DNA from 2 places in the Acidiphilium multivorum AIU301 genome. Region 1 is predicted to be linked to the other one. Evidence: riboswitches for the same ligand, from Rfam matches in the RefSeq annotation. Region 1 holds a riboswitch; the other holds the start of a gene.
What was found. Region 1 has a riboswitch for fluoride ahead of ACMV_RS03340 (respiratory chain complex I subunit 1 family protein). Riboswitches for the same ligand answer to the same signal wherever they lie in the genome.
Positions count from the first base shown of each region.

Region 1 (4,189 bases):
CCCAGGCTGAACGTCCCGGCCCAGTAGAAGATCACAGTGCCAAGAAGCGCCAGCGTGATCCCGGCCGAGACAATGATGATGTATTTCCACCCTGCCTCGATCGCCTCCGCCGCCTGCTCGAACGCGACGAGGAAGGTGCTGACCACGGTCGTCATCTCGATCGCGATCCAGTAAAGCCCGGGATTGTTCATCAGCGGCGCGATGAAGATGGTCAGCGCGAACAGGGCGAAGAGCTGGTAGAACCGCGGCAGCCGCGCTTCCTCTCCCGGCATCCGCATGTAGCCGCAGGCATGGATCGAGGCGAGCAGATAGACCACCGCGGCGCACAGGATGATCCAGGCGCCGAGCGGATCGACGATCAGGTAGCGCCCGAGATAGCGGGCGCCGGCGGCAGGGGCGGAAACCGTCATCGCGACCGCGGCGATGAAGCAGAGCCCGGCCGCGGCGAGGTTGAGCCGCTCCGCGAGACGCGGCCGCGGCGCGGCCAGCATCGCCAGCACCGCGAGTGCCGGCGCGCCGATCAGGACCGATGTCGCGATCCCGGTCATCTCAGCCCACCAGCCGCCGCAGTTGCAAGGCACTCGTGCTGCCGACCTGCCCGACGAGATAACGCACCAGCACGCCGAAGCAGACGACGACGATGAGCAGGTCGAACAGGATCACGAGTTCGAGCAGCATCGGCATGCCGGGCACGAGAATCTGCGTGCCGAGGAAAATGCCGTTCTCGAGGACCAGCAGCCCGAGAACGTGACTGACCGCCTCGTGCCGCACCGCGAGCATCAGATAGCCGATCAGCTTCATCGACAGCATGACCGTCAGCGCCAGCACGACGACCTCGGCCGTCAGGTGCAGCGCCTGCGTCATCCGCGCGGCGACGACGAGCGAGAACACGACGGCGCCGGCGCCCAGCACCAGACTCGACCCCGGTCGCAGCAGCGGCTCGAGTTCCCGCTCGATCGTCAGCCGCCGGATGATGCGGAGCAGCAGGTAGGGCAGCAGCGTTCCCCGGAACGCCAGGGTCAGCAGCGCGATGACATAGAGTTCGGGATAATGGTCGATATACCCGACCGCCGCCGAGAGCAGCGCGATCGCCCACGATTCCGCGGCGAAGGCGATGAGGTAATGCCGCAGCCAGCGCGAGCCGAGCATGACGAAGGCAAGCAGCAGGCTCGCGATGGCGAGAACGCCGAACAGCGAGGCTTCGACCGGCGTCGCGTGAAACCCGTGCATCACCCGAGTCCGATCTGCGTGCCGATAATGGCGAGGACCGCCAGCAGGAACGAAACCGCGAGCGGTTCCTGATAGCGGTAGAAGCGCAACCGCGCCTGGATCGTGTCGACCGTCACGATGGCACAGGCGACGATGACGAATTTCACGATCACGCCGGCCGCGCTGCCGAGCACGCCCGGCGCCAGCCCGCGCGTGGAGAGGAACCACGGCATCGTCAGCACGTTGCAGAAGATCGTGTAGAGGATGAACTGCTTCATCATCGACGCCCATTTGAGCAGGGCGTGCAGCGGGCCGGCATATTCGAGCACGCGCGCCTCCTCGATCATGTAGACCTCGATATGCGTGCTGGAATGGATCGGCAGCCTGTCGGTCTCGACCGTCAGCAGGATGAAGAACGCGGCGACCAGGAACAGGTGCGCGGGACCGAGATAGACCGCCGGGCTCGCCACCAGCAGGTGGTTCACCACGAAGGGCAGCATCGACCGCGCGAACAGGGTGATGCCGACGAAAACGAGGATCAGCGTCGGCTCCGCGAGAATGCCAATGACCGCCGCGCGGCTGGACCCGATCCCGCCATAGGCACTGCCGGTATCGAGCCCGGCCAGGGTGATCATGAAGGAGCCGAGCGTCAGGATCAGCCCGCCGCCGAGAATGTCCCCCATGTTCGAGAGCGGCAGCGGATAGTTTGTCAGCACCGGAATGAGGATCGGCACCGTCATCATGCAGGTGAAGGCGACAACGGGCGTCACCCAGAACAGCCACGAGGCGGTCTCCGGCACGACGATGTCCTTGTGGAACAGTTTCCACAGATCCCGGTAGGGCTGCAGCACCCCCGGGCCGTGCCCGCGCTGGATCCGCTCCTCGAACTGGACGATGCACCCCTGGATGAACGGCGCCGCCGCGATCGTGAACGCCACCTGGCAGGCCTGCAGAATGGCGTCGCGCACGGTCATGAGCGCAACCGATGGTTCCGTCGGGCTGAATGAAGGCAGTTCCGGCCAATACGCACCATGACACCCGTCCTCTTCCGCTGTAGCGGATATGAACAGGAGTCATCGGCCCCACGGGCGGTTACACGGTGAACTCCATCACCGGCATCGGAATGCGATACAATCCAACCCTCGCCTGTCCGCCCACGCCTGTCAATCGGAATCGTCGAGGCCGAAGCACAGGGGGGCCGGACAGCGCGATCTCTTGGCCTGTCCTCTACCGCAACGCACCGTCATCAATGTGGCGGATCCGCGATCAGCCCGGTCGGCTGCGCACCGACCGCTTCCGCGGGAGGCCGCGCCAGCGCCGGCGGATCAGAAATCAGACCGTCCGCGCCAGCGCGGTGAACGGCCCGCTGTTCCAACCCGTCGCCGTTCGGATGCGGGCGATCACCGCGCGATAGGCCACCGGTTCGGCGAGGTTGAGCCGGGCGCGCAGTTCGTCGAGATCCTCGGCCAGCAGCGCCTCGATATCGAGGCTCGGGATCCACGCCGCCGCGCGCCCGATCCGCCGCGCCTCGCGCACGGCGGCGAACACACCATCGCCGTCGATCCCGGCCTTGCGCAGATAGCGCCGCACCACGAACGGGCCGGTCGTGCTGATCAGGCGGAAGGCGCGGATGCGAAGCTGCTCGTAACTCACCGCGAGCACACAGACCTCGCCCAGTTCGTCGCGGCCATAGCCTGTGAGGACATGATAGAGATCATGCATGTCGCGCGACGTGTAGCTGGAAAAGAGCCTGATCGGCTCGGGCAGTTCGCTGAGCTTCCGGGTCACCGCCGGCGTCGCCTCGATCAGGCCGCGCGCGGACAGCCCCTCGCGCTCCATGAAGGCGAGATAGTGCCGCCCGAGCGAATTCGGCTTCAGGGTACGCAGGTAGTCGTGATCATCGAGCGTGCGGGCGAGCGACCGCTTCTCGCGGATCACCGCCTGCCCGGCGGGGAACGATACGAAGCGGCGGAACACCCGGCGCTGCGAACGCCCGGCCAGCGCGATGCCCATCAGCGCCACCTGCTGGGTGTCCTCCGGGTCGCGGGCCAGGCGGATCAGCGCGCGCACCGCATCGAGCGGCCGGATGCGCTGCCGCGGAACGGTCGCCAGAACGGCGTCGATATCCTCGGGCCCGATGATGCTGGCGGTCATGCTTGTCCTCCGCGAACGGGGCTGGTGTTAACTTTGAAACATTCATTATCATTTTTTAGCAATTTCTGAAAAATCAAGATTGCCTGGCCCCGTGCTGGGGCCGGGAATGCGGCGCAGGCCGCCCACCCCCCGCGTGATCATCACCAGCGCGCCCGGCAGGATCATCCGCGCGAGGCGAATGACCGCGCCGGGCGCCATCTGCACGCACCCCCGCGATGCCGGCCGGCCGAGCATGCCGACATTGGCCGTCCCGTGGATGAAGATATCGCGCGCCAGCGTGTCGACATCGCCGCCCTGGTTCCAGCCCGGCTGCAAACCCTCGAGCAGCAGGATTCGCCCGACGATCAGCCGGCTCGCGGCAAGGTGACCCGGCGCGAGGACCGGCTTCGCGAACCGGCCGGTTGGCCCTGCGGCATTCAGGACCTGGTCCGCCGGCCCGCCCCGCCCGAGTTCGCCGACGACGCGAAATACCCCAACCGGCGTCCGGTCGCTGCCGCGGCGCTGGCCGACCCCGAAACGGGAGGTCGAAACCCGCCAGCCGGCGCGATACCGCCCGTCGCGAAACAGGTCGAGCCGCTCGCGCGCGATATCGACGACGATGAAATCCCGATCGCCCGGCGCCGGATACCGCCGCGCCAGCCGGCGCCAGTCGGCCGCGAAGGCCCGCCGCCGCCATCGCGCGCGCAGCACCGCAAGGTCGCGCCGAACCCGCGCCGGCAACCGCCGTTCCGCAACCCGCGCCTCGCCCGCCGCCGCTTCCGGCCCCCCACTCCGCCGCGCGGGCACCGCCAACGCGCTTCCGGCGGATCCCAGCGCCAGCGCAACT
Region 1 covers NC_015186.1:767,512-771,700, reverse strand. Annotated here, with positions in the region: gene ACMV_RS03350 (proton-conducting transporter transmembrane domain-containing protein) at 1-548, opposite strand, end outside; gene ACMV_RS03345 (hypothetical protein) at 550-1,230, opposite strand; gene ACMV_RS03340 (respiratory chain complex I subunit 1 family protein) at 1,230-2,183, opposite strand; fluoride riboswitch at 2,270-2,332, opposite strand; gene ACMV_RS03335 (Coq4 family protein) at 2,542-3,363, opposite strand; gene ACMV_RS03330 (L,D-transpeptidase) at 3,412-4,149, opposite strand.

Region 2 (4,189 bases), 380 kb from region 1:
TCACCAGCGCGATCGCCAGCGCCTGCAGGCGCAGCCGCCACAGATCGCGCAGCAGCTTGCGGTCGAGGCTCGACACCGGCGCTACCACACCAGCCCGGCCGGGCTGTGCCGGACCGGGTTGACCCGCGTGCCGACGATCCGCCCGTCGGCGAAGCTCAGCACGCGGTCGGCGATGTCGGCGATCACCGCGTTATGGGTGATGAGCGCCGTGGTGGTGCCGAGTTCGCCGTTCACCTTCAGGATCGCCTCGAGCACGAGAATGCCGGTGCGGCTGTCGAGCGCGCCGGTCGGCTCGTCGCAGAACAGCAGGTCGGGCGACTTGGCGATGGCGCGGGCGATGGCCACCCGCTGCTGTTCGCCGCCGGAGAGCTGGGCGGGGAAATGATCGAGCCGGTCGCCGAGGCCGACCAGCTCCAGCGCCGCCTCCGGCGCCATCGGCGCCTCGGCGATCTCGGTCACCAGCGCGACATTCTCCCGCGCGGTGAGGCTGGCGATGAGGTTGTAGAACTGGAAGACGAAGCCGACATGCCGGCGCCGGTAGCGGGTCAGCCCCCGCTCGCCGCCCTGCGCGATCGGCTGGCCGCGGAACAGCACCTCGCCGGCCGAAGGCGTGTCGAGCCCGCCGAGGATGTTGAGCAGCGTGGATTTCCCGCTGCCGGAGGGGCCGAGCAGCACGACCAGCTCGCCCTCGCGGAGCGTGAGGTCGACATCGCGCAGCGCCGGCACCTCGACCGCGCCCATCCGGTAGATCTTGGCCAGGCCGCGCGCCACCAGCGCGACCGGCGCCGCCCGCTCCTCGTCCGGCAACGCCACCCCGCCGGCGACAGGTTCCATGCCGCGCCTCCGCACGCATCACCGGCCGGAACCCTAGCGGCCGCGCGCTCCCCCATCATTGACGTCGATCAAGCGGGGGAGGGGGGAGCGTCCCCGCTTCGCGCTACGCGCGGCGATGGCGGGTGGCGGGCCAGGAAATGATGTGGCCGTCCGGCACCAGATCCGCGAGCGAATCGATCACCGATATCGCGGTGTCCGGCGCGCAGCAGAACTCGATCATCAGCGGCAGGTCGACATCGAAATGCAGCAGGTCGGCGGCATGGATGATCTTCTGCCCGTTCATCCCCGCGATGCCCCGGAATACCGACACGCCGTCGAGATCGAAATCGTCGCGCAGCCGCGTCAGGATGTCCTCCATCAGGTGGCGTCGCCGCCCGTGATCGGTTTCGCTCAGCGCGATGCGCACCAGCGTGACCTGTTCTTCCATGTCAGACATTCCTTGCGATGTAGACGCCGAGAACGGCGCCGATGAACCCGAGCACGACCGACAGCAGCACGTAAAGCGCCGACTTCACGATCTCCCCGTTCTCCACCAGCATGAGCGTTTCGAGCTCGAAGGTCGAGAATGTCGTGTAGCCGCCGAGAAAGCCGGTGAGCACGCCGGTGCGGATCGCCGGATCGATGGCGACGCGCTCGGCGGTGAGCACGAAGAGAAAGCCGATCAGGAACGAGCCGAGCACGTTGATGCTGAGCACGGCGACGGGAAAGCCGCGCCCGAACAGGTTCTGCATGAAGATGGTCTGGCCGTAGCGCGCCCAGCAGCCGAGCGAGCCGAAAAAGGCGATGGCCGCAAGTGTCTTGATCATGAAACGCCTTCTTGTTGTGGCGGAAATGTCGGGAATGTCGAGGGGATGGCGGCGGGGCAGGGCGGAAGCCTGCCGGCCATGGCCGGATCGGAAATGTCGAAAACGCGCGCGCCTGTCCCTCCGCGGTTGACGGATCGAAACAGGAGTCATCAGCCCCGCGGGCGGTTCACGGCGAACCCCATCGCCGGCGCGGCCGGACCGCGCGGGACGTGTTTGCGATGCCGGGTCCGGGCTGTCAATCCGCCCCGAACCACCTAGCCGAGGCCGACGAGCCAGGCGGTGCCGAGCGCGATCGTGAGAACCGTGATGGGCAGGCCGAACTTCAGATAGTCGCCGAAGCCGATCCGCACGCCGGCGGCGCGCGCCCGCTCGGCGACGATGAGATTCGCCACCGATCCCGGCAGCGTCAGGTTGCCCGCGAGGGTGGACGCCATGGCGACGATGAGCCACGCCTGCCGCGGGTCGGCGAGATGGGCGATGAAGGGGCGCAGCACCAGCACCGCCGGCACGTTGCTGACCAGGTTCGACAGGATCGCGGTGAGCGGCACCAGCACCGCCGGCCGGCCCGGATGCAGGGCTGCGACGCGCCCGATCACCGCCGCGCCGATCACCTCGCGCTGCAACGCGGCAACGACGACGAACAGCCCCGCGAACATCAGCAGCAGCGACCAGTCGACCCCGGCGAGCAGGCGCTGGCTCTTCACCCCCGGCGTCAGCATGATCAGCGCGGCGGCCACCAGCGCCGCCTCCGCCGGGCGCATGCCGCCGAGGCAGGCGATGACGAACAGCACCAGCAGCACGACCGACTTGCCGATGAGCCCGCCATGCGGCCGGCGCCGCGCGGCGGATGGCGGCGGCGGCGTCAGCGCCTCGAAGCCCGCGCGATGCAGCAGCCGGATGACGAGGAAGACGATCGGCAGCCCGAGCAGCGCGACCGGCACCAGCGCGCCGGCGAACGCGGCATAGCCGATGCCGGAGAGGCTGCCGATGATCATGTTCTGCGGGTTGCCGGTGATCGTCGCCACCGACCCGACATTCGAGGCGGTCGCCAGCGCGACGAGATAGGGCAGGGGCTGTTTCCGCCCCGCCCGGCTCGCTTCGAGCACCAGCGGCGTGAGCACGACGCAGACCGTGTCGTTGACCAGCACCGCCGAGAGCAGCCCGGCCATCGCGACGGTGAGCGCCAGCAGCGCATCGGTGCCGGAGGCGCGCGAGAGCACCGCCCCGGTGATCCGCTCGAAGAACCCGGCCCGGCGCAGCGCCGCGGCGAGGATCATCATGCCGAGCAGCAGCGCGATCGTGTCGAAATCGATCGCGGCGACCGCCTGCCGGAGCGTCAGCGCCCCGCTCGCGACCATCAGCACCGCGCCGACGAAGGCGATCCCCGCGCGGTCGAGCCGGAAGAACGGCAGCCGGCCCAGCGCCACCCCGGCGTAGGTCAGCGCGAAGATCGCCACCGTCGCGGCCGGCTGCCATGATCCGAAGAGGTCGCCGTGCATGGCGCGGACCTTGCGCTCAGCGGCCGCGGCGGAGAAGGTACGCCGCCTGCCGGCCGCGTCGCTGCCCCGGCCGTGCCCGCCCGTATCGAATCCTGCATCTCATGGCGGAAGGATAGGCGAGGCGGCCGGGTTTTGCACGCGGCCCCGTGGCCGGCCGGCGTCACTCGTAGCGCAGCGCCTCGATCGGATCGAGCCGCGCCGCCTTCCGCGCCGGGTAGAACCCGAACGCCACGCCCACCGCGACCGAGAACAGGAACCCGCCCGCCACCGCCAGCAGCGAAACCGGCGCCGGCCAGCCCGCGAACAGCGTGATCCCGCCGGACAGCGCGACCCCGAGCACGATCCCGCCAAGCCCGCCGGTGACGCTGAGGAACACAGATTCGGCCAGGAACTGCAGCAGCACATGCAGCCGCCGCGCCCCGATCGCCATCCGCAGCCCGATCTCGCGGGTCCGCTCCGTCACCGACACGAGCAGGATGTTCATGATCCCGATGCCGCCCACCAGCAGCGAGATCGACGCGACGATGGCCAGCAGCAGCGACATGATCCGGCTCGACCCCTGCGCCGCCGCGGCGATCTGGCTGAGATTGCGCACCGAGAAATCCTTGAGCCCGTTCGGCTGGATGCGGTGGCGCACCGACAGCGTGCCGCTGATCTGCTCCATCGCCTCCGCCACCGCGTCCGGCGAGACCGCCTGGGCGAACAGCTGGTTCACGTACCCGGTCAGCCGCAGTTGCAGGCCGTAGGGGTTGGGCCAGGCCGGATAGGCCCAGTTCAGCGGCGCATCCTGCCGGCTGGGCGTCGCGGTGCCGAGCACCCGCTGCTCGGCGGTGCTGAAGGGCAGCATCACGATATCGTCCTGGTCGGTGCCGAACGCCGTCTGCCCCTTGCCCGCCAGCACGCCGATCACCCGGATCGGCGTGCCCTTCACCAGGATCGTCGCCCCCACCGGGTCCTCGCCGGGGGCGAAGAGCTGCTGGCGCACGGTCTGGCCGATCAGCCCGACCAGCGCGCCGTTCCTCTCGTCCTGCGCGCCGATCGGCCGCCCCT
Region 2 covers NC_015186.1:382,748-386,936, forward strand. Annotated here, with positions in the region: gene ACMV_RS01625 (ABC transporter permease) at 1-76, opposite strand, end outside; gene ACMV_RS01630 (ABC transporter ATP-binding protein) at 82-834, opposite strand; gene ACMV_RS01635 (DUF190 domain-containing protein) at 938-1,261, opposite strand; gene crcB (fluoride efflux transporter CrcB) at 1,263-1,640, opposite strand; fluoride riboswitch at 1,774-1,835, opposite strand; gene ACMV_RS01645 (anion transporter) at 1,895-3,139, opposite strand; gene ACMV_RS01650 (ABC transporter permease) at 3,300-4,189, opposite strand, start outside.
Region 2: it holds a riboswitch for fluoride, as region 1 does, so the genes downstream of both, crcB (fluoride efflux transporter CrcB) here and ACMV_RS03340 (respiratory chain complex I subunit 1 family protein) in region 1, are expected to answer to the same signal.